2 regions of the Aminobacter sp. MET-1 genome follow, and region 1 is predicted to be linked to the other one. Evidence: predicted binding sites of a transcription regulator. Region 1 holds the regulator's gene; the other holds the start of a gene.
What was found. Region 1 encodes PhoB, which activates phosphate uptake and scavenging genes when phosphate is short. Its sites were predicted from a motif close to TGTCATNNANCTGTCAT; they were not measured.
Positions count from the first base shown of each region.

Region 2: NDO48_RS02845 (glycerophosphodiester phosphodiesterase family protein) is a predicted target of PhoB. The motif match lies at 9,184-9,200, and genes of this name have one in related genera.

Region 1 covers NZ_JAMSHL010000001.1:267,972-282,731, forward strand. Annotated here, with positions in the region: gene NDO48_RS01370 (response regulator) at 1-2,331, shown strand, start outside; gene NDO48_RS01375 (PstS family phosphate ABC transporter substrate-binding protein) at 2,612-3,649, shown strand; gene pstC (phosphate ABC transporter permease subunit PstC) at 3,751-5,217, shown strand; gene pstA (phosphate ABC transporter permease PstA) at 5,214-6,530, shown strand; gene pstB (phosphate ABC transporter ATP-binding protein PstB) at 6,554-7,375, shown strand; gene phoU (phosphate signaling complex protein PhoU) at 7,414-8,115, shown strand; gene phoB (phosphate regulon transcriptional regulator PhoB) at 8,213-8,902, shown strand; gene NDO48_RS30530 (GCG_CRPN prefix-to-repeats domain-containing protein) at 8,978-9,280, opposite strand; gene NDO48_RS01405 (ROK family protein) at 9,425-10,678, opposite strand; gene xylF (D-xylose ABC transporter substrate-binding protein) at 10,923-11,963, shown strand; gene NDO48_RS01415 (sugar ABC transporter permease) at 12,111-13,463, shown strand; gene NDO48_RS01420 (ATP-binding cassette domain-containing protein) at 13,484-14,272, shown strand; gene NDO48_RS01425 (CHASE domain-containing protein) at 14,380-14,760, shown strand, end outside.
Region 2 covers NZ_JAMSHL010000002.1:59,713-74,472, reverse strand. Annotated here, with positions in the region: gene NDO48_RS02905 (branched-chain amino acid ABC transporter permease) at 1-719, shown strand, start outside; gene NDO48_RS02900 (ABC transporter ATP-binding protein) at 724-1,494, shown strand; gene NDO48_RS02895 (ABC transporter ATP-binding protein) at 1,487-2,191, shown strand; gene NDO48_RS02890 (ferredoxin--NADP reductase) at 2,260-3,036, shown strand; gene NDO48_RS02885 (VOC family protein) at 3,059-3,481, opposite strand; gene NDO48_RS02880 (enoyl-CoA hydratase) at 3,581-4,402, opposite strand; gene NDO48_RS02875 (PaaI family thioesterase) at 4,576-5,022, shown strand; gene NDO48_RS02870 (NAD(P)H-binding protein) at 5,043-5,903, opposite strand; gene NDO48_RS02865 (winged helix-turn-helix transcriptional regulator) at 6,057-6,485, shown strand; gene rplM (50S ribosomal protein L13) at 6,706-7,167, shown strand; gene rpsI (30S ribosomal protein S9) at 7,170-7,643, shown strand; gene NDO48_RS02850 (hypothetical protein) at 7,768-8,046, shown strand; gene NDO48_RS02845 (glycerophosphodiester phosphodiesterase family protein) at 8,056-9,123, opposite strand; gene speB (agmatinase) at 9,313-10,269, shown strand; gene argC (N-acetyl-gamma-glutamyl-phosphate reductase) at 10,357-11,289, shown strand; gene NDO48_RS02830 (aminoglycoside phosphotransferase family protein) at 11,290-12,129, shown strand; gene NDO48_RS02825 (COX15/CtaA family protein) at 12,119-13,213, opposite strand; gene NDO48_RS02820 (DUF2842 domain-containing protein) at 13,379-13,597, shown strand; gene NDO48_RS02815 (polysaccharide deacetylase family protein) at 13,643-14,692, opposite strand.

The DNA.
Region 1 (14,760 bases):
GCGCCGGCGATGGCCGAAGGCGGCACGCTGCACCAGAGCCTCATTTTGGCGCAACAGCACGGCTATTTCCGCGATACCGGCGATTACAGCCTCGACAGCCTCTATGACGCCGACCCCGACAAATGGGTCGAGGGCATGGTCGCCCGCTATCACACCACCCAGGGCGAGCGCGAACGCCGCAACCCCGATGGACGCTGGTATCAGGTCTTCGACCAGCGGCTGCCCGACGGCACCTATATCGGCGTGCGCGTCGACATCACCGAACTCAAGCAGCGCGAACGGGCGCTGCAGGACTCGATGCGCGAGAACGAGGTGTTCCGCAGCCTGATCGACAACGTGCCGGTGTCGATCTACGCCAAGCACGACGACCTCAGGCTCATGTATGTCAACCAGGGCTGGTGCGAACTGACCGGCTATTCCAAGCAGGACGCCATCGGCAAGACCGACGCCGAGATCTTCGGTCCCGAAGGCGAGGTCTTCATGCGCGCCGACCGCGAGGTGATGCGCACCGGCGGCACCGTCGATGTCGAGGAAACAGCCACCGATCCCGACGGCGCGACGCGCCACCAGTTTGCGCGCAAGAGCGCGATGGTCGCCTCCGACGGTTCGCTCTACCTGATAGGCTCGACCACCAACATCACCGAACTCAAGCAGCGCGAGCAGGAGCTGGAGGAAGCGCAGCGCCGGGCGGTGCTGGCCGATCGCGCCAAGTCGGAATTCCTCGCCAATATGAGCCACGAAATCCGCACGCCGATGAACGGCGTGCTGGGCATGGCCGAGCTTCTGGCGAAATCCGACCTCGACCCCAAGCAGCGCACTTTCACCGACATCATCGTGAAGTCGGGCAATGCGCTTTTGACCATCATCAACGACATCCTCGATTTTTCGAAGATCGACGCTGGCCAGCTGGTGCTCGATCCGGTGCCGTTCAACCTGTCCGAGGCGATAGAGGACGTGGCGACGCTGATTTCGACGCGCGCCAAGGAGAAGGACCTCGAGCTGATCGTCAGGATGCAGCCCGACCTCAAGCATCTCTATGTCGGCGATGTCGGCCGCATCAGGCAGATCGTCACAAACCTGCTCGGCAACGCAGTGAAGTTCACCGACGCCGGTCATGTGCTGGTCGATGTGACCGGCCAGCACGCTGGCGAGGCGACGAAGCTGCGCATCGCCGTGACCGACACCGGCATCGGCATTCCAGAGGCCAAGCTCAAGCTCGTTTTCGATAAGTTCAGCCAGGTCGATGCGTCGTCGACCCGCCGCCACGAAGGCACCGGTCTCGGCCTTGCGATCACGTCGCGGCTGGTCGACATGATGGGTGGCACCATCGGCGTGGAAAGCGTTGAAGGCGCAGGCTCGACCTTCTGGTTCACGCTGACGCTACCCAATGCGGGCCGGCTGGACACGCAGCCGTCGGCGCTGATCGACGTCAGCGGCTCGCGCATCCTGATCGTCGACGACAACGCGGTGAACCGCACCATTCTGACCGAACAGATGGTGTCGTGGGGCTTCGATTCCTGTGCGGCGCGCAGCGGCGACGAGGGACTGCGCGTGCTGCATGCGGCGCATGGCATGGGTGTGAAGGTCGACTGCGTGGTGCTGGACTACCAGATGCCCGGCATGACCGGCGCCGAGATGGCGCGGATCGTGCGGCAGATGCCGGAACTGGCGGATACGCCCATCGTCATGCTGACCTCGGTCGACCAGTCGCTTTCGGGACCGGGCTTCAGCGATCTCGCCATCGATGCCCAACTGATCAAGCCGGCGCGGTCGTCGGCGCTGCTCGAGGCACTTGTGGCGACAATCCAGCGGCGGCGGACGCCGAATCTGACCCCGGCGCAAAAGGTCGAGGCACAGGTGCCGGCAAAGGAAGAGGAAAGCACCTCTCGCAATGTGGCGCGGCTGCGCGGCGGCCAGCGGCCGGCTGGCGAGGGCGGGCTGGACATCCTGGTGGCCGAGGACAACGAGGTGAACCAGATGGTGTTCAGCCAGATTCTTGCCGAGACCGAGCTGTCGTTCGAGATCGTCAACAACGGCCGGCGCGCGGTGGCTGCCTTCGGCGAGCGCCGCCCGAAGATGATCCTGATGGACGTGTCGATGCCCGAGATGAACGGGCTCGAGGCGACCAATGAAATCCGCAAGCTCGAACGCGGCACCGGCACGCGCGTGCCGATCATCGGCGTCACCGCACATGCGCTGAAGGGTGACAAGGACCGCTGCCTGGAGGCGGGCATGGACGACTACCTGCCGAAGCCGATCAGCCCCAGGGCATTGCTGGAAAAGATCGAGCGCTGGTCGTGGCAGGACGAGGAACGACGCGGCGTCATGTAAGCGTCGTCAGACCCGGCTAGAACCCAAGACTGTGGAAATGTGACAGAACGGCGTGTGAAACGGCTGCCTGCCTTTAGGTAGGCGGCTTGCTTTTGCTTGGCCATTGTTGTTTGCCTCGCGCCGGCAAAGGACCGGCTGCGCGAAGCCTTGGCCGCCATGCACAGCGACCGTTACCGGGGTGACACGAAACTGTCATCTAACTGTAATAGAGGGGGGCTATTGGCTCACCGGGCGCCGAAGAATGGCGTCAAACGAGATACTCCCACAGGAGCAGGCCCCAATGAAAAAAGCTCTTCTCACCGCGTCGGCTGCTGCCTTCGCGATTGCCGCCTCGGTTGGTTACGCGTCCGCTCGCGACCAGATCCAGGTTGCAGGTTCGTCGACCGTTCTGCCTTACGCCAAGATCGTTGCCGAGCAGTTCGGCGAGACCTTCTCGAACTTCAAGACCCCCGTGGTCGAGTCCGGCGGTTCGGGCGCCGGCATCAAGGAATTCTGCAAGGGCGTCGGCGAAAACACCATCGACATCGCCAACTCCTCGCGTCCGATCAAGAAGGACGAGATCAAGTCCTGCGTCGACGCCGGCGTGAAGGACATCCAGGAAGTGAAGATCGGCTATGACGGCATCGTCTTCGCGACCGACGTCAAGGGCCCGGACTGGGCGCTGACCCCCGAAGACATCTACAAGGCCCTGGCTGCCAAGATCGCTGTCGACGGCAAGCTGGTCGACAACCCGAACACCAAGTGGAACCAGGTCAACCCGAACCTGCCCGACTGGGACATCGCCGCCTACATCCCGGGCGAAAAGCACGGCACCCGCGAAGTCTTCGAAGAGAAGCTTCTGATCGCCGGCTGCAAGAAGCTCGGCGGCGTTGAAGCCGGCAAAGCTTCGGGCCTCGACGACAAGGCCGCCGAAGCAGCCTGCAAGGCCGTGCGCAAGGACGGCAAGGCCATCGACATCGACGGCGACTACACCGAGACGCTGGCTCGCATCGACTCGAACAAGACTGGCGTCGGCGTGTTCGGCCTGGCCTTCTACGAAAACAACGCCGACAAGCTGAAGGTCGCCACCGTCGGCGGCGTGACGCCTTCGGTCGAGACCATCGCCAAGGGCGAGTATCCGGTGTCGCGTCCGCTGTTCTTCTACGTCAAGAAGGCGCATCTCGGCGTCGTTCCCGGCCTGAAGGAATATGTCGAGTTCTTCCTCGACGACCAGATGGTCGGCCCGGAAGGCCCGCTCGCCGACTACGGCCTGGTTGCTGCTCCGGACGCAGAGCGCGCTGCCCAGCGCGAAGCCTTCGGCGCCGGCAAGACCATGTAATGAACTGATTGCCATGGGGCGGCGGAAAATCCGTCGCCCCATGGAATATTCCGCCGACTGTCCCGTTCGGCACAAAGATCCGAATTCACCGAGGCCGGCCCATGTCATTCCTGCTCGTCTTCGCCATAGTGCTTGCAATCGGCCTCGCAGCCTTCGTGCTCGGCCGCCAGAGGGCGCTTTCGCAGGATGATGGATCCGTCAAGCCACATTCGCGGGCCCACTACCATGGCTGGTGGGCGTTCCTCGTCGGTGTCGTGCCGGCCGTCATTTTCCTGGTCTGCTGGGACGTGGGCGCCAACGCCTATCTCAACAGGTACATCCACGCCTTGCTGCCCGCCGATGTCGCCGATGGCACGGTGGCACATGAGGACCTCGCTGCCGGCCTGGTCAAGAGCCTGGCCAACGGCATGCGCCGGCTGGACGCGCAGACGCTTGGCGCGCTGCCTTCGAGCTTCGCCGAACTCCAGCCCAAGCTCGCAGAGAAGGGCGTGGCGCTGGCGCCTGACACCCAGGACTACATGATCCCGATCGCAGCGGATGCCAATCGCATCTCCGACCGGATGAACTGGATCGCCGCCATCATCTCGATCGGGCTCGCCGCGGTCGGCTCGGTCTACGGTCTCAGCCGCATCAGCCCGCGTGCCCGTGCCCGCAACAATGTCGAGAAGATCATGCTGTGGGCCCTGCTCGGCGCCTCCACGCTCGCGATCCTCACGACCATCGGCATCGTCTTGTCGATGCTGTTCCAGACCATCGCCTTCTTCGAGAAGGTGCCGCTTACCAACTTCTTCTTCGGCACCGTCTGGGATCCGCGCTTTGCTGCAGCGGGCTCCGGTGGTGCAGAGGGCCAGTTCGGCCTGATCCCGCTTCTCGCCGGCACGCTCTATATCGCTCTTGTCGCGCTGCTCGTCGCCGTGCCGATCGGTCTGATGTCGGCGGTCTACATGTCCGAATACGCCGCCCCTAAGGTACGCGCGGTGGTCAAGCCGGCGCTTGAGCTGCTCGCCGGCATCCCGACCATCGTCTACGGTATCTTCGCGCTCGTCACGCTCGGACCCTTCCTGCGTGACATCTCGGCTGCCCTTGCCGGCGGCACCCCCTTCATCCAGGCGCAGTCGATCCTGACCGCCGGCCTGGTGATGGGCGTGATGCTCATCCCTGTCGTCTCGTCGCTCTCCGACGACATCATCACCGCCGTGCCCCGCGCCATGCGCGACGGCTCGCTCGGCCTCGGCGCCACGCGCTCGGAAACGATCAAGCGCGTCATCCTCCCAGCCGCGCTGCCGGGCATCGTCGGCGCCATCCTGCTCACCGCCTCGCGCGCCATCGGCGAAACGATGATCGTGGTGCTGGCGGCGGGCGTGGCGGCGAACCTGACGCTCAATCCCTTCGAGGCGATGACCACCATCACGGTCAAGATCGTCAACCAGCTGACCGGCGACCTTGAGTTCAATACGCCGCAGACGCTGGTGGCCTTCGCGCTCGGCATCACACTCTTCGCGCTGACCTTGGTGATGAACATCGTCGCGCTCTACATCGTCCGGAAGTACCGGGAGCAGTACGAATGACCGACATTTCGCTCGACACGCTGACCACGTCCGCCGCGCCCGCGCGCCGCGACATCGGCCTCAAGAAGCGCTATGCCGCCGAACGCCGCTTCCGCCTCTACGGCGTGCTGGCGATCGCTGTCGGCCTGGTGTTCCTGGCAATCATGCTGACCTCGATCGTCTCCAAGGGCTATACTGCCTTCTGGCAGGCGACGGTGACGCTACAGGTCGAATTCGACCCCAAGATCATCGATCCCGAGAACAAGCGGGCGACCGATCCGAACGTGCTGATCACGGCGAACTATCCCAAGCTCGCCGAGACCGCGCTGATCGCCAAGCTTGGCATCGACCCGAGCGACAAGGCCGCCGTGCGCAAGCTCAAGGGCTTCCTGTCAGAAGGATCGCGCGTCCAGCTGCGCTCGATCGTGATGGCCGACCCCTCGATCATCGGCACGACGCAGAGCGTGGACATCCTGGCAGCCGCCAATCTCGACTCCGCCTACAAGGGCCAGATCGACCTGACCGTGCCGGAAAGCCGCCGCAAGGTGTCGGACCAGCAGGTCGAGTGGATGAACAAGCTCAAGGCCGAAGGCGCCATGAGCGAGCACTTCAACACCGGCCTGTTCACGTTCGGCGCATCGAGCCGGCCCGAAACCTCAGGCGTGGGCGTCGCCATCATCGGCTCGTTCTACATGATGGTGATCGTGCTGCTCCTGGCGCTGCCGATCGGCGTCGCCGCCTCGATCTACCTCGAAGAGTTTGCCAAGAAGAGCCGCTTCACCGACCTGATCGAGGTCAACATCAACAACCTCGCGGCCGTGCCGTCGATCGTCTTCGGTCTGCTCGGCCTGGCTGTCTTCGTCAATTTCCTCGGCCTGCCACGCTCGGCTTCCTTCGTCGGCGGCCTGGTGCTGACGCTGATGACACTGCCGACGATCATCATTGCGACGCGTGCGGCACTTGCCGCAGTGCCGCCGTCGATCCGCGCGGCGGCGCTCGGCCTCGGCGCGTCGAAGATGCAGATGGTGTTCCAGCACATCCTGCCGCTTGCCGCTCCCGGCATCCTGACCGGCACGATCATCGGACTGGCGCGTGCGCTCGGCGAGACGGCGCCGCTGCTGCTGATCGGCATGGTCGCCTTCGTTGCCGATTATCCGAAGACCCCCTTCGATCCGGCGACGGCGCTGCCGGTTCAGATCTACATGTGGGCGAACGAGGCCGAACGCGCCTTTGTCGAACGCATGTCGGGCGCCATCATCATCCTTTTGATCTTCCTCATGGCCATGAACATCGTCGCCATCGTCCTGCGCCGCCGTTTCGAGCGTCGCTGGTAGACGTGGACAAGGAGCACCCTGCTATGAACATCATGAGCGAGAAAACCCTCGAAGACGCGGTGACAGCCGAGATGAACAAACCGAACGAAATCATCAAGATGCGCGGCGACAAGGTGACCGTGCACTACGGCGAGAAGCAGGCGCTCTTCGGCGTGGACCTCGACGTCCGCCAGAACCAGGTGACGGCGCTGATCGGCCCGTCGGGCTGCGGCAAGTCGACCTTCCTGCGCTGCCTCAACCGCATGAACGACACGATCGACGCAGCCCGCGTCGGCGGCAAGATCACGCTCGACAGCGAGGACATCTACGATCCCAAGATCGACGTGGTCGAACTGCGTGCCCGCGTCGGCATGGTGTTCCAGAAGCCGAACCCGTTCCCGAAGTCGATCTACGAGAATGTCGCCTACGGCCCGCGCATCCATGGCCTCGCCAGGTCGAAGGCCGATCTCGACAAGATCGTCGAGCAGAGTTTGCACAAGGCGGCGCTTTGGAACGAGGTGAAGGATCGCCTGCACGAGCCGGGCACCGGTCTGTCGGGTGGCCAGCAGCAGCGCCTGTGCATTGCCCGCGCCATTGCGGTTTCGCCCGAGGTCATCCTGATGGACGAGCCATGTTCGGCACTCGATCCGATCGCCACCGCCAAGGTGGAGGAACTGATCGACGAATTGCGCGAGAACTACACCATCGTCATCGTCACCCACTCGATGCAGCAGGCGGCGCGCGTGTCGCAGCGGACGGCGATGTTCCACCTCGGCTACCTCGTTGAGGAGGGGCCGACGGACAAGATGTTCACCAATCCAGACGACAAGCGGACGCAGGACTACATCACCGGCCGCTTCGGCTGAGTGATCGTCGCGTACAGTAAGCAGACGAGGAAACGATCATGGGCGATCATACAGTCCGGTCCTTCGACGAAGAACTCAAGCATGTCGACCAGCTCATCCGCGACATGGGCGATCTCGCCGGTTCGATGGTCGCGGGCGCCATCCGGGCATTGCTGTCGTCCGACCAGGCGATGGCCCAGAACGTGATCGCCGACGACGCGATCATGGACGCCAAGCAGCGTGAGCTCGACAACGCAGCCATCACGCTGATCGCCAAGCGCCAGCCGATGGCGCAGGATCTGCGCGCCGTGGTCGGCGCCATCCGCATGGCTGGCGATCTCGAGCGCATCGGCGATCTTGCCAAGAACATAGCCAAGCGCGTCGGCGCCGTCGGCCAGATGCCGACGCCGCGCAACCTGGCGCACTCGATCGATGCCATGTCGCAGCTGGTGCTGGGACAGGTGCGTGGCGTGGTCGACCTCTATGTGGCGCGTCAGCCGGAAGGCCTGAAAGGCCTGCGCATCGACGACCAGAAGATCGACATCCAGTACAATGCCGTGTTCCGCGAACTCCTGACCTACATGATGGAAGATCCGCGCAACATCACGGCCTGCACCCATCTGCTGTTCTGCGCCAAGAACCTCGAACGCATCGGCGACCATGTGACCAATATCGCCGAGAACGCCTATTTCGTGGTGACCGGCGAGCAGCTTCCGCTCAATCGGCCCAAGGTCGACGAAACCACGACGGTTTCGAACTGAGAACTTCCGCACCGCATGCGTTTGGCGCGGGGGCGCTGCATAGGTTAAACCAGCGCATGGTCCTGATCGGGCCGTGCGCAAGGACAAGGTACAGGCGATGATCGCTCCAAAGGTCATGGTCGTTGAAGACGAAGAGCCGCTGGGCGTGCTGCTTCGCTACAATCTCGAATCCGAAGGCTATCAGGTCGAGGTCGTCACCCGTGGCGACGAGGCCGAAATCCGTCTGCAGGAAAACGTTCCCGACCTGCTGGTGCTCGACTGGATGGTGCCCGCATTGTCCGGCATCGAGCTGTGCCGCAGGCTGAGGATGCGCCCGGAGACCGAGCGGCTGCCGATCATCATGCTGACGGCACGCGGCGAGGAAAGCGACCGGGTGCGCGGGTTGTCGACCGGTGCCGACGACTATCTGGTGAAGCCGTTCTCGACGCCTGAGTTCATGGCGCGGGTGAAGGCTCTGCTGCGCAGGGCCAAGCCCGAGGTGCTGTCGTCCATCCTCAAGGTCGGCGACATCCTGCTCGACCGCGAGTCGCACCGGGTCTACCGCAAGAAGAGCGAGATCAAGCTCGGGCCGACAGAGTTCCGCCTGCTCGAGTTCATGATGCGGCATCCGGGCCGCGTGTTCTCGCGCAGCCAGTTGCTCGACAATGTCTGGGGCGAGACGATCTATATCGACGAACGCACCGTGGACGTGCATGTCGGGCGCCTGCGCAAGGCGGTCAACAACGGCCGCATGCCCGACGTGATCCGCACCATCCGCGGTGCCGGCTACGCCATCCGCGAGGATTAGGCGCCCGGCCGGCGAGACAGTTAAATTTGGCTCGCCGGCTTATCGAACATGATCAGACGTTCGCGCAGCGGGCGGTCAGCGCCATCCGCCATATGGCAACCGCCCGTGATACGGCGTATTGCGGCAATGGCCGTATGGGCCGCGCCAATAGCCCGGAGGGCACCCGTAAGCGTGACGTGCACGGTGTACGACACGCCCATAGCGGCATCCGCCATATGGCCCTCGCCAGCCTCCCGCCCCGCAGCCCTGGGCAATGGGAATGACCATTGCCGAATCTCCCGCGACAAGCGGCATGGGGTTCGGGGTGGCTGATGCTGAAAACGATGAGGCACACAAAAGGCCTACGCCGGCCAGGATGTTACGCAGCAGACTGGTCATCGCAACGTCTCCGAAACGGACGACACGTCGGTTCCAGGGTTGGTTCCGCCTCTTTGCCAGGCTGGGCCTTTCAAGGGCGGTCGCGGACTGTCGTCTAGCACGGCAGTATGGTCGCGGCGATCGTCTTAATTGCGACGGCCGAAATCAAATGTCCTTGAGCGGAATGTCTGCCTCGGCCCGCCGCGGCACCGAGCCCGCCGCAAAGACTTCCTCGTCGACATAGAGCAGGGCGCGCATGGTGCAGCCTTCGCGGATCAGGGGGACCTCGTTCGGCTCGGTGTCGAAAGAGATCGCCTTGGAGTGCGTGCCGCCGGCCGTCTTGGCGATGGCCGAGCGCACATACGGCTCCATGATGTCGAAGGCGGTGGCGCCGACACCGACGAAGGCGAGGGGGGCGGGGTCGAACAGCGCGAACATCGAGCCGAGGCCGAAACCGATTGCCTCGCCCGCCTTGCGGAAGGCCTCGCGCTCGGGGCCGTCATGGTCGCGCGCGGCGTCGGCGAGCGCCTTGATGTCCTCGTCGGAGAGGTCGGCCAGCGGCTCGGCGTTTTCGTCGCCGAGCCGGGCGTTGCGCCAGATCGCATAATTGCCGGCATAGGCCTCGATGCAGCCGCGGCGGCCGCAGCGGCACAACGCTCCGTCGGGGCGGTGGACCATATGGCCGAACTCGGCGCCCGACGATTGCGTGCCGGTGAACAACTCGCCCTTGATGACCAGGCCCATGCCAATGCCGTGGGAAAGCAGGATGGCGATAAAGTCGTCGCGATAGCGCGCCGGGTCGCGCCAGTGCAGGGCCTCGGCGATCATGTTGCAGTCGTTTTCGACGGTCACCGTCACACCGAATTCGCGCTCGAGCCTGTCGGCGAACTGGATGTCGTCATGTGGGGTAATCGGCGACCACAGGAGCTTGCGGGCGCCGGCATCCGTGGTGCCCTGGATGGCCAGCGCGATGCGCAGTACTGACGCTTGCGGGCGCCCGCTGCGCGCGATGACCTGACGCACGATGGCGACGCATTCGTCGACCAGCGCCTTGGCGGGCAGTCGCTGGGTGACCAGCCGTCGGGTCTCCTCGACGATCTGGTTGCCGGCATAGTCGATGACCGAAGCCGACAGGTGGTTGAGCGACAGGACGACGGCAACAACCGAGGCGGCGTCGGCTTCGAGCGCCAGGCCCACCTGGGGCCGGCCGCGCTTCATCGGCGACTGTTCGCCACCCTTGGCCTCGGCAAGGATGCCTTCGGCTATGAGGTCGGAGGATATGGTCGAGATGGTCGAGTGGCTGAGCCCGGTGACGGCCGCGATCTCGGTGCGCGAGGGCTGGCTTGCTCGCCGGACTGCCGATATAACCATGGCGCGGTTGCGCCGTCTCAGATCGTCGTGACGTATGCCGACCGACATGTGTGCGTCTTCCTCCCGGTGGAACGCTGCCTTTCTTAAGGGGCAGTCGCCAGCGCATTCTTATCCTGCCAGAGCCGGCGCAAATTGTCTTTATTTATTTCGGCGCTCGAAAAAATTAGCAAGGCATGGTGAAACCATGTTGACAGCCGACAATGGCTGAGTCACTATTTTTTCGAGGCTCGAAAAAATGAGCTTCTCCAAGGGCTACCGCAGAAGCGCGCCCGTTGGGCGCAGGGAGGAAACTATGAGGAAATTTACAACCGCCATTCTGGCGGGTGTCGCCATGTCGATGTCGCTTGCGGCAGTCGCCGAGGCGAAGGACAAGGTTATCGGCGTTTCGTGGTCGAACTTCCAGGAAGAGCGCTGGAAGACCGACGAAGCTGCCATGAAGGCGGCCATCGAGGCCGCCGGCGACAAGTACATCTCGGCTGATGCCCAGTCGTCGCCGGCCAAGCAGCTCACCGACGTCGAAAGCCTGATCTCGCAGGGCGCCAACGCCCTGATCATCCTGGCGCAGGACGCTTCGGCCATCGGCCCGGCCGTCGACAAGGCGGTCGCCGAGGGTATCCCTGTCGTCGGCTACGATCGCCTGATCGAGAACAAGGACGCCTTCTACCTGACCTTCGACAACAAGGAAGTCGGTCGCCTGCAGGCCAAGGGCGTGTTCGCCGCCAAGCCTGAAGGCAACTACGTCTTCATCAAGGGCAGCGGTGCCGATCCGAACGCCGACTTCCTGTTCGCCGGCCAGATGGAAGTGCTGAAGGAAGCCATCGACGGCGGCAAGATCAAGAATGTCGGCGAGGCCTATACCGACGGCTGGCTGCCGGCCAATGCCCAGAAGAATATGGAGCAGTTCCTGACCGCCAACGACAACAAGGTCGACGCGGTGGTGGCATCGAACGACGGCACCGCCGGCGGCGCGATCGCAGCCCTCCAGGCACAGGGTCTTGCCGGCTCGGTGCCGGTCTCGGGCCAGGACGGCGATCATGCCGCTCTCAACCGCATCGCACTCGGCACCCAGACCGTGTCGGTGTGGAAGGATGCGCGCGAACTCGGCAAGAACGCGGCTGAAATCGCCTCGCAGCTTGCCGACGGCAAGAAGATGGAAGAGGTTGCCAACGTCACCAAGTTCAAGACGCCCGGCGGCCTCGAGCTGAACTCGGTGTTCCTGACGCCGGTTGCGATCACCAAGGACAACCTCAACGTCGTCATCGATGCCGGCTGGGTTGGCAAGGACGTCGTTTGCCAGGGCGTGGCCGCCGGTTCGGTCGCTGCCTGCAACTAACACCTATCAGACCTGTTCGGTCGAACGCCGCGGCCCCGATGGAGCCGCGGCGTTTTTCAAAAAGCGCCCGCTTCATGACATGGCGGATTGCCCCTATCATGCGCACACCGGCTGCCGCGGAGACGGCCACCCGGTTGGGAGGTAGCAATGACAGACACGACTTCCAACGCGCCGGCTGACCGCGCGCGAACGACCGAGCTCAGCCTGGTCGGACGCTTTCTCAAAGCGACTGAGATCGACACCCGCATGCTTGGCATGATCGGCGCGCTGCTGCTGATCTGGGTGGGGCTGCAGGTGATTTCGAGCCTGCGCCTGGGCGTCAATCCGTTCGATTTCGACAGCCGCACCTTCCTCACCTTCCGCAACCTGTGGAACCTGTCGGTTCAGGCTTCCGCTGTGGCCATCATGGCCACCGGCATGGTTCTGGTCATCGTCATGCGCAACATCGACCTGTCGGTCGGCTCGGCCGAAGGCCTGATCGGCATGGTGATGGGCTTCGCCCAGGTGCATTTCCTGGTAAAGGCCGTCGGTCTCGAACTCGGCAATCCGTGGATCTGGGCGCTCGCGCTCCTCATCGGCATCGCGCTCGGCCTTGTGATCGGCGCGCTCCAGGGGTTTGTCATCGCCTATATGGAGGTTCCCGCCTTCATCGTGACGCTGGGCGGACTGCTGATCTGGCGCGGCGCTGCCTGGTGGGTCACGTCAGGCCAGACGATCGCTCCGCTCGATGCGAACTTCCAGCTCATGGGCGGCGGTCCGCAGGGGGCCATCGGCGCGACGTGGAGCTGGATCATCGGCCTTGTCGCGTGCCTTGCCGTGATCCTCGCGCTGATGAACGGCCGCCAGCAACGCAAGCGTTTCAAGTTCCCGTTACGACCGCTCTGGGCCGAGGCATTTCTCGGCGCCGTCACCTGCGGCGTGATCATGGGCGCGGTGTGGATTGCCAATTCTTATCCCTGGCCCGTCGGGATCGTGCGCAAATATGCCGAGACCAACGGCATCGCCATCCCCGAAGGCGGGCTGTTCATCGCCCATGGCATTGCCATTCCCGTGCTGATCGCGGTGGCGGTGGGCATCATCATGACCTTTGTCACCAATCGCACCCGCTTCGGCCGCTATGTCTTTGCCATCGGCGGCAATCCTGAAGCTGCCAATCTTGCCGGTATCAACACGCGCTGGATCACCATGAAGGTGTTCATGATCATGGGCGTCCTGGCTGCAATCAGCGCCGCGGTCTCCAGCGCCCGCCTGAACTCGGCGACCAATTCGCTGGGCACGCTGGATGAGCTCCTGGTGATCGCTGCGGCTGTCATCGGCGGCACCTCGCTGGCCGGCGGTTCCGGCACGGTTGCAGGTGCCATGCTGGGCGCGCTGCTGATGCAGTCGCTGCAGTCGGGCATGGTGCTGCTCAACATCGACTCGCCGCTGCAGAACATCGTCGTCGGCATGGTGCTGGTCGTGGCCGTGTGGCTCGACACGCTCTATCGCAAGCGCGTCTAACGAAATCGGGAACCAAGATCATGGAACAGACCCGTATCCCGCTCGTCGACCTCAAGAACATCTCCATCGCCTTCGGCGGCATCCGCGCCGTCGACGATGCCTCGGTCGATCTTTATCCCGGCGAGGTGGTTGCTCTTCTCGGCCACAATGGCGCCGGCAAGTCGACGCTGATCAAGATCCTGTCGGGCGCCTACAAGCGCGACGGCGGCGCGATCTTCGTCAATGGCGAGGAGGCACAGATCGCCAATCCGCGCGACGCCAAGAAATACGGCATCGAGACGATCTACCAGACGCTGGCGCTGGCCGACAATGTCGACGCCGCCGCCAACCTTTTCCTCGGTCGCGAGATCATGACCGCCTACGGCACGCTCGACGACGTCGCCATGGAGGCCGAGGCGCGCAAGGTGATGGGCCGGCTCAACCCACGCTTCCAGCGTTTCAAGGAGCCGGTGAGCAAATTGTCGGGCGGCCAGCGCCAGTCGGTGGCGATCGCACGCGCCATCCTGTTCAACGCGCGCATCCTGATTATGGACGAGCCGACGGCGGCACTGGGGCCTCAGGAGACGGCGCAGGTCGGCGAACTGGTCAAGCAGCTGAAGGCCGAGGGGATCGGTATCTTCCTGATCAGCCATGACATCCATGATGTGTTCGATCTCGCCGACCGCGTCTGCGTGATGAAGAACGGCCAGGTGGTGGGTACCGCCCGCACTCAGGACGTAACCAAGGACGAGGTACTCGGCATGATCATCCTCGGCAAATGCCCGCCCGGTGCCGTGCCTGGGCCGGGGGCGATGCAGATCGCCGCCTGACCGCTGTCGCCTGCCGGCTCACTGCCCTAAACAAGGATCGCGAAAAGCCGTTTCGACTTTTCGCGATCATGCTTTAATGATCGGGCATTGAGACGAGCCGGCCAGAATTGAGAAAGTACTTTCCCAGCCTGATCTTTGTCGGCGTCGCGCTCGTCAGCCTGACGATGGCGGCGCTTGTCTATCTCGCAACGGTCGAGGCGGCGCGGATCAAGTTCCAGTCAATTGCCGACGACGCGCTCAACCGTATCGAGGGCCGGGTGGAATTCGATATCGCCCTGCTCAGGGCGACCCAGGCCATGTTCGCAGCCCAGAAGGGCGAGCTGTCGCGCGACCAGTTCCGTGCCTATTTCAGCTCGCTCGACGTTTCCCGGAATTTCACTGGCCTCAGGGGGATTGGTTTCCTGCGCTTCATCGAGCGCGGCCATGAGGCCGACATCGCGCGCGAACTGAAGGAAGGTTACGGCATCGACCGCATGCCATTTCCCGAC
Region 2 (14,760 bases), on a different contig from region 1:
CTGTGGCATTCGCCATCGGCTTTGTTGCACTCCGGCGCTCGACCGGCATCTTCCTCGCCATCCTGACGCTGGCACTGGCCGAACTGCTGCGCATCACGCTCGCCAAGATCCACTGGCTCGGCGCCGAAGACGGCATACCAAGCATCGTGCGGCCGAACTTCTCCGTCGGTCTTGCCACGGTCGATCTCTCCAGCGGCAACCACTACTACTGGTTCATGTGCTTCGCCTGCGCTTTGCTGGTTGGCCTTTGCTGGTGGATCGCACATGGCCGTTTCGGCCGGACGTTGCGAACCATCCGCCTCGACATCGAACGCGCCGCCTTCATGGGCGTGGACACGCATCGCTACCGGCTGGTCGCCTTCACCATCTCGGGTGCGATTGCCGCCTGCGCCGGTGCTCTGTTTGCCCCCTGGGCGCAGATCGTCACACCCGACATCGGCAACATGATGCGCTCGACCCAGCCGATCCTGTTTACCCTGCTCGGCGGCGCCTCATCCTTCTGGGGCCCGATGATCGGCGCGTTCCTGTTCTCGGCCATCGAGTTCTCGACCCGCACGCTGGTCGGCATCCAGGAAATCATCACAGGCGCCATCCTGCTCGGCGTGGTGCTGCTGTTCCCGACTGGCGTTGCCGGCGCCTGGAACGCGCTTGTCGCCCGCCTGACGCGGCGCGAGGAGGCCAAGATCGCCGCACCCGCCCTCCAGACGGTCAAGGAGTGAGCCCATGGCAATGATCCGACTGCGCTCCGTCGACAAGAGCTATGGCGCGCTCAAGGTGCTGCATGGCGTCGACGCCGAAATCTCGGAGGGCGAGACCTTCGCCATCATCGGCCCCAATGGAGCCGGCAAGACCACGCTGTTCAAAGTGATGACCGGCGAAGTCGGCTGCGAGGCCGGCACGGTCGAATTCCTCGGCAAGGACGTGACGAGAGACCCCGCCTACAAGCGTACGCGCGCCGGCATGGGCCGCACATTCCAGGTCGCGCGCGTGTTCAAGGAGATGACGGCGGAGGAAAACATCGTCGTCGCCATCGAGGCGCGGCTGAAGAACGCCGGCCAGTCCGACGCGCCGTGGTATCAGGTCAGGCCGTCGCGGGCAGCGCGGGACGAAGCCCGTGACCTGCTTGCGAGGCTATCTCTCGACCGCAAGGCTGGAACGCATGCCGCCGAACTGTCGCATGGCGACAAGAAACGGCTCGAACTCGGCATCACGCTTGCCGGACGCCCCAAGGTGCTGATGCTGGACGAGCCGACCGCCGGCATGTCGCCGAGCGAGCGCGTCGGGGTCACCGAACTGATCCGCAGCATCAGCGGCAAGGACAGCGGACTGACCGTCGTCATGACCGAGCACGACATGGGCGTCATCTTCGGTCTGGCCGACCGGATCATGGTGATGAACCAGGGTCGTAAGATCGCCGAAGGCAGCATCGACGACATCCGCGCCGATCCCGTCGTGCGCGACGTCTATCTCGGCAAGGAAGCGCATCATGCTTGAGGCAAGTCGCATCAACGCTTTCTATGGCGGCAGCCATATCCTGCACGGCGTCGATCTCGACGTCCCTGCTCTCGGCAGAGTGGCCGTCATCGGCCGCAACGGCGCAGGCAAGTCGACATTGCTGAAGTCGATCATGAACGCCGGCCCGACCGTCAGCGGCGAGGTTCGCTGGGAGGGCCAGTCGATTGCGGGCCTACCCACCTTCAAGCGGGCGCGGCTCGGGCTGCAGCTGGTGCCGGAGGACCGCCGCATCTACCAGCATCTCAGCGTGCGCGAGAACATCAAGATGGCCGCCTATGCCACGGCGCCAGGGCGCACGCCCATTCCGGCGCAGCAGATCGTCGACCGGTTTCCGATGCTGCAGCCGATCGCCGAACGCGGCGGCGGCCAGATCAGCGGCGGCCAGCAGCAGATGGTGGCGATTGCGCGGGCGATTGCCTGCCGGCCGCGCCTGCTGCTGCTCGACGAGCCGACCGAGGGGCTGGCCCCTGCCATCGTCGAGCAATTGGCGGTAAGCGTGCGCGAGATGTGCGAGGCCGAGCAGGCAGCACTGCTGCTCTGCGAGCAGAACATCTGGTTCGCGCGCCAGACCACCGACACCGTACTGGTGATGGACACCGGCCGCATCGCCTTCCGCGGCAGCTGGCAGGATTTCGACGCCGACCCCGATATCAAGCAGCGCCATTTGGCGGTCTAGCGCTCCTCCCACCAAGACAAGAAGCCAAGCCCGTGCGGGCCCCACCCCTAAGCCAAGGAGCACAGGGAATGAGCAACCTTACCCAACAGCAAGTGCTGAGCGTGCATCATTGGACCGACACGCTGTTTTCTTTCACGACGACGCGCGATCCCTCGTTCCGTTTCGAGAACGGGCAGTTCGCGATGATCGGGCTGGAGGTTGACGGCAAGCCGCTGCTGCGCGCCTACAGCGTCGTCAGTCCCAACTACGACGAAACGCTCGAGTTCCTGTCGATCAAGGTTCCCGACGGCCCGCTGACCTCGCGGCTCCAGCATCTTGCTGTCGGCGACAGCATCGTGGTGGGACGCAAGGCTACGGGCACGCTTTTGCTCGCCAACGTGCGGCCTGGCCGCAATCTCTATCTGTTCAGCACCGGAACCGGCCTCGCTCCCTTCATGAGCCTGATCCGCGACCCCGAGACCTTCGAGCGCTACGAACGCGTCGTGCTCGTCCATGGCTGCCGACAGGCCAGCGAACTGGCCTATAAGGAGCAGATCACCGGCGAATTCCCCGAAAACGAATATTTCGGCGCGTTGCTGTCCAAGAAGCTGATCTATTATCCAACAGTCACCCGTGAGCCCTTCCGCAACCGCGGTCGCACGACGGACCTGGTTCGCTCCGGCGCGCTGTTCAGCGACATAGGCCTGCCGACGATGAGCCCGGCCGAAGATCGCGCCATGCTCTGCGGCAGCCCCGCCTTCATCGCCGACATGCGCGAGATCCTGGAAGGCCTCGGCATGAGCGAAGGCAACAATGCAGCCCCTGGCGAATATGTGGTCGAAAAGGCCTTCGCCGAGCGGGGCTAACCGCTGCCGCCACCTCAACACCTCACGGCAGCGAGATGGTGCCGTCGTCGGCCAGGTGGAAATCGGGATTGTGGGCGACCTCCCAGAGATGGCCTTCAGTGTCGGCGAAATAGCCGTACCAGCCGCCCCAGAAGGCGCGCTGGGCTGGCTTGACGATGCGACCGCCGGCCTTTTCGGCTGCGGCCAGGACTTCGTCGACCTCGGTGTCGGAGCGTGTGTTGTAGGCGAGCGATACACCGGAAAAGCTGCCCTTGCCGGCAGCTATGCCGGCATCGTCGGCCAGATGCTCGTGACCCCACAGTCCGAGCACCAACCCGCCCATCTGGAAGAAGGCGACGCCATCGGTTATGGCTTGGTTCCGCTTGAGCCCCATCGCCTCATAGAAACGCACGGCGCGGTCGAGGTTCTCGACGCCAAGGGTGACAAGCGAAATCCTTGGTTCCATGTCCAGCGACCTCCTCTATGCGCGTAAGTCCGGCCATCTTGCGAGATGACGCCAAGCGCGCCTTGATCCCTTGATCAGGGTCAACCCAGCGACCCGTGCCTATTCTCCTGTCCAGAGCGGATCACGCTTTTCTATGAAGGCGCCGATTCCTTCCTCGGCGTCCTTTGCCAGCATGTTCTCGACCATCACGCGCGCCGCGTGGTCATAGGCCTCGGCAAGGCCCATCTCGGCTTGCGCATAGAACGCTTCCTTGCCAAGCTTAAGCGTCAAAGACGATTTAGAAACAATGGTTTGGGCGTATTTGCCGACAATGTGATTCAGGTATTCGCGTGGCACGACACGATTGACCAGGCCGAAATCGCGCGCGGTGGTCGCGTCGATCGTCTCGCCGGTCAACAGCATCTCCATCGCCTGCTTGCGCGAAACGTTGCGTGACAGCGCCACCATCGGCGTGGAGCAGAACAGGCCGATGTTGACGCCCGGCGTGCAGAAGGCGGCCTGATCGGTGGCGATGGCAAGGTCGCAGCTGGCGACAAGCTGCAGGCCCGCGGCGGTGGCGAGACCGTCGACTTCAGCAATGACCGGCTTGGGGTGGCGAACGATCGACTGCATCAGCTCAGAGCATCTGGACATGGTCAGCTCGAAGAAGGCGCGGCCGTGGTCGGTGTCCTTGCGGTGCGCTGTCATCTCCTTGAGGTCGTGGCCGGCGCAGAACACCTTGCCCGACGCCGCGAGCATGATGACGCGCACGGCCTTGTCGTCACGAGCACGGTCGAGCTGGGCCTGAAGGGCAGCCATTGTGTCGAGCGACAGGGCATTGGCAGGCGGGTTGGCGAGCACGAGGCGCAGCACGCCCTTGTCGAGGCTGGACCAAACAGGCCCGTCGGAAGTGGTGCGCGCCAGGGTGACGATTTCTGCCATAGTGTCCCTCTTAGGATTCGAGCAGCCTAGAATCGCCTGCATCGGATCCTACGCATATACGCATGCGCTCGAATTTTGGTTCCCAACTATGTGACTGGAGCGGCGCCAAAGGTTCGAATGCAACCAGACGTTTACGCCGGCCAAGCGTGCCGGCCCGGAAGATGGGTCCGCAAATGCCGGAACAGAACGGATTGAAGCCTGTGATGACCGCGACCGAGGTCAACGCGCTGTTGCGGAGCGCCTATCCCCAACTCAACGATCAATATGACTTCTACCAGGTGACCGAGGTGTTTCCGGGCGGCTGCACGGTGCGGCTCAATGCCGACGAGCGCCATCTCAGGCCCGGCGGCACGGTTTCGGGGCCGTCGCTGTTCACACTTGCCGACATCGGCGGCTATGTCTGCGTGCTCAGCCATTCCGGTCCCGACGCGTTGTCGGTGACGACCAATCTCAACATCAACTTCATGCGCAAGGCGGAAGCCGGGCCGATCGACGGCCATTGCCGTATTCTCAAGCTCGGCAAGAGCCTGATGGTGTTCGACATCGACATCGTCGCCGGACCCGACCGCCACACTGTGGCGCATGCAACAGGCACCTATTCGATCCCGCCGAAGCGCTGAGCCTAAAGGCGGGACCCTCGTTACGCTGCGACCTGGGCCGTGATGCGAGCGGCAATATCGCCGGCAGACTGCTTCAGCGACCGCGGCGCCCTGCCCGCTAGCAATTCGACGTCGCCGGTGACAGATGACGTCCATCCTTGCGCAACCGGATGGAAGATCGCCGCCAACAATTCGGCGTAGCCTTGCGTCAGGCCGTTTGCGACCGCTTCCATAACGAAGCTGCGATCGTCGACGGGACTATATCGGATCGGCCGCCCCAAGGCTTCGGACAAGAGCGCCGCTGCGTCGGCATAACCGTATGCCGCAGGCCCCGTCAGCGCGAAGGCCTTGCCGTCAAAACGGTCGGTGGTCAGCGCACCGGCAGCGGCTGTTGCAACATCGACGGCATCGATGAAGCTCGTCTTGCCCTCGCCTGCCGGCACGCGGATTTCGCCGCGTCGCAGGTCATTTGCCCAGTAGGTGGCGAAGTTGTCGCTGAACCAGTTGGGGCGCAGGATGACAAAAGGCGCACCGGAACGCTCGAGCTTCAGCTCCAGCTGGCGGAGCGGGATGGCATCGCTTGCGTCGACACCAAGCGCTGTCTGCAACACGATCTTGATGTTGCGCGCCGCTGCCGCTTCCACCACGGGCCCGAGCAGGCCGACCGGATCGAGATAGCCGGTCGGCGACAGGGCAAAGATGCGGTCTACCCCTTCAAGGGCGGAAGCAAGCTTGTGCGGGTCGGCAAGATCGAGTTGCACGACCTCGGCGCCAGCTACGAGTTGGGGCGTGGCGTGGCGGCTGGCAGCCTTCACCTTCTCTCCCCTGCGCAGCAGTTCGGCCACCAGCAGCGCCCCGACATTGCCGGTTGCGGCCAGAACCAGGATTTTTCCTTCAGACATTTCAAACTCCATCCAGTTTCCATTGAAAAGCGACTTTCCAATGGATGGTTGATAGCCAGATGATACAGAGGTAGAAAGAAGGCACTTTCCGGTAATGAGGTGCCCGAGCTCGCCACCAGGTTACCTCCAGGAAATCGCCCCAGGGATGCCGCGATGCCCGTCTATGACGTCTACGCCAAGAACTGCCCGACCAGGATGCTGCTCGACCACATCGCCGACAAATGGACAGCGCTGGTGCTGTGGAAGATCGCCGAAGGCCCGGTGCGCTTCAACCAGTTGCGCCGCGACGTCGAGGGCATTTCGACCAAGGTGCTGTCGCAAACACTGAAACGGCTCGGCCGCGACGGGCTGATTTCGCGCGAGGTCTTCGCCACCGTGCCGGTGACGGTGGAGTATTCGATCACACCGCTGGGCCAGACACTTTCCGACAAGATCTCGATCATCGCCGAATGGGCCGAAACCAACATCGAGGCAGTGCTGGCGGCCCAGGAACGCTTTGACAAGGACACTGACGACGAGTCAGCGGCCACCGCTGCCGGAAGCGCCAGGCGCGGCTTGATTCAGGCCGCCGGCATGCGGTAAAATAATACCACTCTTCTATTTAATTGTTTTCACTTATCTTTTCGCCTTTGGGATCCAATCTCATCGGCTTGACGATGCGAAACCCCTCGCCTATAAGCCCATTCGAAACAGCGGCCCGCAATGGTCGCCGTTTTGTTATTGGCTGATGGCTCCGGCTTCTTGCCAATGAAAGCAACAAGAAACGCCTTCTCCGGAAGGTCCCAAACGAAAGCATGTAACCATGGCAACCTTTTCGCAGAAGCCTGCGGACGTGGTGAAGAAGTGGGTGCTGATCGACGCCGAGGGTCTCGTCGTCGGCCGTCTCGCCACCATCGTCGCCAACATCCTCCGCGGCAAGAACAAGCCCACCTTCACGCCTCACGTCGACGACGGTGACAATGTCATCATCATCAACGCCGACAAGGTCGTGTTCACCGGCAAGAAGTACACCGACAAGGTGTATTACTGGCACACCGGCCACCCCGGCGGCATCAAGGAGCGTACCGCTCGCCAGCTGATCGAGGGCCGTTTCCCCGAGCGCGTGCTCGAGAAGGCCGTCGAGCGCATGATCCCGCGCGGTCCGCTTGGCCGTCGCCAGATGAAGAATCTCCGCGTCTATGCAGGCGCAGAACATCCGCATGTCGCCCAGCAGCCCGAGACGCTCGACGTCGGCGCGCTGAACGCGAAGAACAAGAGGGCTTGATAATGGCTGATCTTTCCTCGCTCGCAGAGCTCGGCACCGTCGCCGCCGCCCAGCCGGCTGCTCCGGTCCACGTCCAGAAGCTCGACAAGAGCGGCCGCGCCTATGCCACCGGCAAGCGCAAGGACGCCATCGCCCGCGTCTGGGTGAAGCCCGGCTCCGGCAAGATCATCGTCAACGGCAAGGAATTCGCGGCATACTTTGCCCGTCCGGTGCTGCAGATGATCCTGAACCAGCCGATCGTCGCGGCCAACCGCGTCGGCCAGTACGACATCATCGCCACCGTTGTCGGCGGCGGTCTGTCGGGCCAGGCCGGTGCTGTTCGTCACGGCATCTCGAAAGCACTGACCTACTACGAGCCGGCGCTGCGCGGCGTGCTCAAGAAGGGCGGCTTCCTGACCCGCGACAGCCGTACGGTCGAGCGTAAGAAGTACGGTAAGGCCAAGGCCCGCCGTTCGTTCCAGTTCTCGAAGCGCTAAGCTTCCCGGAACCAGAATTTGGAAAGGCCGCCTCCGGGCGGCCTTTTCTTTTTGGCGTGCCGTCCCGACCGTGCGGCCCTATGATGTGCCCTGCTGGCGCCTGAACGCCCTATGGGAGACATCCATGGCCCGCATGCTCGCATTGGCGACCGCCCTGGCCATCGCCTTTCCCGCCGCAACGGCGGATGCCGCCACGAACAGGTTTCTGAAACGGGCGACGACGTTCGACAGCTGTTGGATGCGCGCGCATGAAAAGGCGCTGGAAAAAGGCGCCGACGAGCACAAAGCTGCCAAGAAGGCAGACAACCACTGCCGCAAGCAGGGCAAGCGACTGCTCAAGGAAGGTGGGTCGAAGTACTCGCTCAAGGAGAGGCGCAAGAACCTCCGGCAATCGGCTGAGTAACGCAGGCCGTCAGTTGGTCGGCGGCAGCACCGCCTGCCCCACAACCGAGGCGACCGGCTCCTCGATATCGGAGTAAGGCACACGATAGCCGTTGGCGGCCAGCCAATTGATGGCAGCGCGGGGCTCGTCGGTCTGGATCATGGTGGCACCACGCTCCGCCCAGAAGCCGAAGACCTCGCTTGGAAAGCCTGCCGCCACCGCCAGTTCATCGCCGCGACCGCCGGAGAGATAGCCACCGGGCTTGTTGACGATGGCGTGCGTGTCGACCCAGATGTGCCAGTTGCCGCGGACGGACGCGGCCTTCACGCGCGCCGAAAACAACGGGCCGCCGGTGTCCGTCATACCAACTGCGTCACCGCGCCAGGCGATCATCTCCACGGCGCTGGCGGCGAAGGCCTTGCCAGCCGCCTCGACGAAGGCGGGATCGCGCACGGCATCGTCGGCCATGACCGGCATGAACTGAAAGCCATTTCCCACCTTAGCCATGATCGCCTTGACGGAGGCGACCCGCTCGGCGTTCCAGAGGTTGGCCTTGACCACCACCTGCGCTTCCATGGCCATGGCGCGCGCCAGCGCCACCATGTCGACCAGGTCGGCGGTTTCGAGCTTGTTGTCGAGATTGACCAGGATCTTGCCTTTGGCGACCGCCAGATACTCCTGCAGCGTCGGCACCGGCTCGGCGGTGACAGCTCCGGTGCCTTCGACGACGAGGCGGCATTTCCTCAGTTCAGCCATCCTGTAGGCGAGCACCTCGCCCTTACAATCGGTGGTGCGGTCGAGCCAGCTGTCATGCATGACGACCAGTTCGCCGTCGCTTGAACGCCTGATGTCGATCTCGACCATCTCGGCGCCCAGCGAGATCGCGTCGCGCAAGGCGGCAATCGAGTTCTCGGCGAAGCGGCGTTTGCCGTCCTGCAGGCCGCCGGCCCTGTGGGCCACAACCATGACGTGGTCGCGCCACTGGTTGGCATTTTCGAAGCGCTCGAGAATCTGGTCGACGCGAGTGTCGGCATGGCCCGGTGTCGCCAGCCCCAAGGTCAGCAAGAACGAGACTACGCCTGTCAGAACTGCCCGCATGGGAATCGCTCCATCGCTGAAGATGCCGGAAACGACCTAGGCGGCGGCGATGACACGGGCGTGAAAGGCGCATGACAGGGGGATGAATGCGGGCTGTCACATGCTTTTCGCCATGGGGCTGGCATGTTGGGCCGGGCTTCTGTAGTTCTTGCGCCTCGAAATTGCGAAAGCCGAGAAAGGAGATTGCCCATGCCCTCTTCGTCGATCGATCACGCCTTCACCGCGCGAACCCAGAAGGGGCGCTCGGGTGATCCGACCTATGCAGGGGCATTGTCCTTCATGCGCCGCAAATATTCGAAGAACGTTGCTGGGGCCGACGCGGTCGTCTGGGGTATCCCCTTCGACGCAGCCGTTACCAACCGGCCGGGCGCGCGTTTCGGCCCGCAGGCCATCCGCCGCGCCTCGGCGATCTTCGACTGCGACCCGCAATACCCGTTCAACCGCGACCTGTTCGAAGACCTCTCGGTCATCGACTATGGCGATTGCCTGCTCGACAGCGGCAACCACCAGAAGACGCCTGGCGCCATCGAGCGCGAGGCCGCCAAGATCCTGAAGTCCGGCGCTTTCCTGCTGACGCTCGGCGGCGACCATTTCGTCACCTGGCCGGTCCTGAAGGCGCATGCGGCGATCCACGGCCCCATGGCGCTCGTGCAGTTCGACGCTCATCAGGACACCTGGCCTGACGACGGCAAGCGCATCGACCACGGCTCGTTCGTGGCGCGCGCGGTCAAGGACGGCATCATCGATCCCGACCGCTCTATCCAGATCGGCATCCGCACGCACGCGCCCGACGATTGCGGCATCAAGATCCTCTACGGCCACGATGTCGAGGAGATGCGCGCCGCCGACATCGCCTATGCCATCGTCGAACGCACTGGCGGCCGGAAGACCTACGTGACCTTCGACATCGACTGCCTCGACCCGGCCTATGCGCCCGGAACCGGCACGCCCGTGGCGGGCGGCCCATCCTCGGCCAAGATCCTCTCGGTGCTGCGCCAGCTGAACCAGATCGATATTGTCGGCGCCGACATCGTCGAGGTTGCACCGGCCTACGACCATGCCGATATTACGGCCATCGCCGGCTCGACTGTCGCCATGCACTATCTTGGCCTGCTGGCCGAAAAGAAGGCACGCGAAAGCGCCTGACAAAGCGATTCAACTGGTTCGGACAATGAGTCCGAATTTGGCCACAAGCCTCTGACACTGCTTATTTTTCGACGGAACGACAGGCACATGAAACCGAAAATCTTCATCGACGGCGAACACGGCACGACAGGTCTTCAGATCAGGGCGCTGCTTGCCGGACGAAACGACCTCGAAGTGATTTCGGTGCCTGTCGAGCGCCGCAAGGACCTGGCCGCGCGCAAGGAATTCCTCAACGCCGCCGACGTCGCGATCCTGTGCCTGCCTGACGATGCGGCCAAGGAGAGCGTGGCCTTGATCGAAAACGACACCACGCGCGTGATCGACGCATCCACGGCCCATCGCGTCGCCGAAGGCTGGACCTACGGCTTCCCCGAGATGGACGCTGCGCAGATGAAGGCGATCGCCGTCTCCAAGCGTGTCGCCAATCCCGGCTGCTGGCCACAGGGCCCGATCGCCGGCCTGCGCCCGCTGATTTCGGCCGGCCTGCTGCCGGCCGACTTGCCCGTCAGCGTCAGCGGCATTTCGGGCTATTCCGGCGGTGGCCGGCAGATGATCGAGGATTACGAAGCGCAGGGCGAGGAGTCGCCCGAGTTCCTGCCCTATGGGCTGATGCTCAAGCACAAGCACGTGCCGGAGCTGCGCGCCTACGCCAAGCTGGCGCATGACCCGATCATGCAGCCGGCCGTCGGCAACTTCGCCCAGGGCATGATCACCGTGGTGCCGCTGCAGCTCGGCCGCCTCGCCAAGGTGCCGACAGGTGCACAGATGCACGCAGCGCTGGCCGATCACTATGCCGGCCTGAAGGGCGGTGTGGTCGAGGTCGCGCCGCTGGTCGATTTCGAGCGCAGCGGCGACATCCAGCCCGAGATCTACAACGGCACCAACAAGATGAAGCTCTATGTCAGTGCCAATGACAGCCGCGCTCAGGCCTTGCTGATCGCCGTCTACGACAATCTCGGCAAAGGTGCCTCAGGGGCTGCGGTGCAGAACCTCGACCTGATGCTCGGCCTGCATCACTGAATGGATCAGGCGGTCTTTCCTGCTCACTGGGACGTCAGCGACCCGGAACTGATCGCCGAAACGTTCTCCAGCCGCATCTGGAAGGTGCTGACGGCCAATGGCGAGCCGGTGATCGTCAAGGCGCTGAAGCCGTTCGACGATGTCGGCGACGAACTGCGCGGCGCGCATTATCTCGACTGGCGCGACGGCATCGGCGCGGTCCGGCTGCTCGGTTTCGAGGGGCAGGACATGCTGCTCGAATATGCCGGCGACCGGTTGCTGGCAGACGAATTGAACGAGCACGGCGACCGCCACGCTACGGACATTGCCAACGAGGTGATGGTGCGGCTGTTCTCGCCGTCCGATACCCCGCCGCCCGCCGACCTGCAGCCGCTGAGGGAGCGCTACGCCAGCCTGTTCGGCAAGGCCAATGCCGATCGCAATGCCGGGGCAAAAGGCCTCTATGTCGAGGCCGCAACGATTGCCGAGCGCCTGCTTTCAGATCCGCACGACGTGCGTGTTCTGCACGGCGACCTGCATCATGACAACATCCTGCTCGGCGCACGCGGCTGGCTTGCGATCGACCCCAAGGGCCTGCTCGGCGATCCCGCTTTCGACGCTGCGAACCTGTTTTACAATCCGCTTGACCGCCACGACCTCAGCCTCGATCCCGAGCGCATCGCCTACATGGCTGAGACATTCGCAAAAACGCTGGGCCAGCGCCCCGACGCCATTCTCGACCACGCAATTGCCTGGGGCTGCCTGTCGTCGTCCTGGCATGCCGAGGACAACAACGACAAGGACGAGCAGAGCGAACTCGCTGTCGTGGCGGCGATCCGTTCGGTGCGGTCTAGGTTCTGAACTCGACTTCGTTTTCGAGAGGATAGGCGCCCTTGGTGGCGCGCCAGTGCGCCGTCGCGAAGATCAGCACCAAAAGCGCAAAACCCTGATGCAACAGCGCCCAGTGCATGTGCGCCTGCATCAGCAAGGTGCCGACGCCGATGGCCGCCTGCCCCACCACCAGCAGCGCCAGCACCCAGGCACGGCGGGCATGGGTTGTCTGCGGCGCGATGCGCATGGTGGCAAACGTATGCCAGAAGGCAGCAACCAGCAGCGTGTAGGCGAACATGCGATGCACGAACTGGACCGTTTTGGGGCTTTCGAAGAAATTGCGCCACATCGGTTCTATGACGAGCAGGTCGCCAGGGACAATGGCGCCGTCCATAAGCGGCCACGTGTTGTAGCTGAGGCCTGCATGCAGGCCGGCGACCAGCGCGCCGAGATAGATCTGGAACAGCACCAGCAGCACCATGATGCCTGCGAAGCGTTGGACGCGCCTGTCTGCCGGCTTGGCCGAATAGACCGCCAGCCCGCGCGCTATGTAGGCGACGGCAATGACGATGATGCAAGCGAAGGTCAGGTGGATCGCCAGACGATACTGGCTGACAGATACGCGCTCCGAAAGGCCGGACGCCACCATCCACCAGCCGATCGCGCCCTGCAGGCCGCCCAATGCGAGCAGCCCAACGAGCTTGGGCTTGAGACGGCTTTCAAGCCGGCCCGACAGCCAGAAGAAAACAAGCGGAATGGCGACGAGGAAGCCCACACCGCGGGCCAGCAGGCGGTGAGCCCATTCCCACCAGAAGATGCCCTTGAACTCGTCGACGGTCATGCCCTTGTTGACCTGCTCGTATTGCGGGATCTGCTGGTACTTCTCGAACTCTTCCTGCCATTCGGCCTGGTTGAGCGGCGGGATAACGCCGTGGATGGGCTTCCACTCGGTGATCGACAGGCCTGAACCAGTCATGCGCGTGGCGCCACCGACCATGACGAGCGCGAAGAGCACCAGGAGCACTATGTAGAGCCAGCCGCGCACCAGCGTGCGGTTGCGCAGGTCCCTGCTACGAGCGGCAAGCGGTGCGGCAGTGTTTGTCATGGCGGTCATGGCGATCGTTCCCGGCACTTCTGAACCGCGGACTGGTGGACCATAGCGGCCCGGCTGGCAAGTTCGGGCCACGCGACACGCGGTCGCGCCGCCGGCCCGCCAGCCCTCCCCGGTTGCGCAGGCAACCAGGAGAGACTATGCCCTTCGCCGACAGAGGATGAACAAATGCCCGTGCGCGTCAAGAAGCTGATCGGAACCGTGCTGCTGGTGCTGCTGGTGACCGTCTACGCACTCGTTGCGACTATGGTGGCCGTAGCGCAGTTGGCCGAATCCAGCGCGGTCGTCCACCTGATCTATTTCATCCTGACCGGCCTGCTGTGGATCCTTCCGGCGATGTGGATCATCAAGTGGATGGTCACGCCGCCAAAGAATGCCGGCCGCTGACCTCCCCGCGCATTTCCGAACGGAAATGCCTCTTCCTGGATTGCCCTAGATCGTCACCAGTCGCTTGCCACGATTGGCCATCAGCGTCGTCGCTCCCGTCAGCATGGCACGCATCGCGGCCATATCCTGGTGGCGGCCATTGACCGAAAGGCGCGGCAGCGCATGCAGATGTCCGGCATGGGCAGGTACCAACACGCCGTGCCGGGTGGTCACTGCCGAGAGATAACCTGCCTCACGCGCAAGATGGGTTTCCCGCATGCCGGCGGCAGCGGCATAACCATAGGGATAGGCGAAATGGTGCGGCGCCTCGCCCAACTCGGCCTCGATCAGGCTGCGGGAGCGGTGCATTTCACGCAGCGCCTTGTCGGCGTCGAGCCGCTTCAGGTTGTAGTGGTGCACGGTATGTGCGCCGATGGTGACGAGCGGGTGGCTTGCCGCTTGCCTGATTTCGGCCCAGTCCATCAAGAGTTCGCGGTTCGGGGCGGAGGCATCGACGCCGACCTGTTCGGCCAGACCTCTCAGGATCTGCCGCTGCTTTTCCTCCTGAACGTCGCAAGTGAGAAAGGCCGACAGCTCCGCGAATGCCGCCCTGCGCTCCTGCGCGGTGGCGCAGCCGAATGTACGCTCCTCTCCTGAAATCGTAGCCATCAGCGGCTTGCCCGCCTCGACGACCTCGTCGAGCACCTCCCACCACAAATCGGCATCGCCCGACGTGAGACCCGGCGCGACATAGACGGTGATGGGCGCGCCGTGGCTTTCGAGAACGGGCAAGGCTTCGGTGAGATTGTCACGGTAGGCGTCGTCGGCGGTGAGGACTGCGAACGGCCCTTCCCTGCGACCGGAGCGCAGGCGAGCCACGGCTTCATCCATGGACACGAAGGCATAGCCGAGACGCTTCATCTCGCCGACAAGCAGGTCGAGGAACTCGGGCGTTATCGCCAGATGACGGTTGGGGCTGTCGGGACGCTTCAGCAAGGTGGTCACCCTGTGCAACATCAGAATGACGCCGACGCTGCCGACCAGCGGCCTGGCGAGCGCGCCCAATCCACCATAGCCGATCAGCAGGAAAGCAAGCTTCCGGGCTGTGTCGATCATTCCTTCACCTTTGGTGGTTAGGCTTGGCCGCATCACGCCGAGGCAATGCACATTCACCAAATGCATAG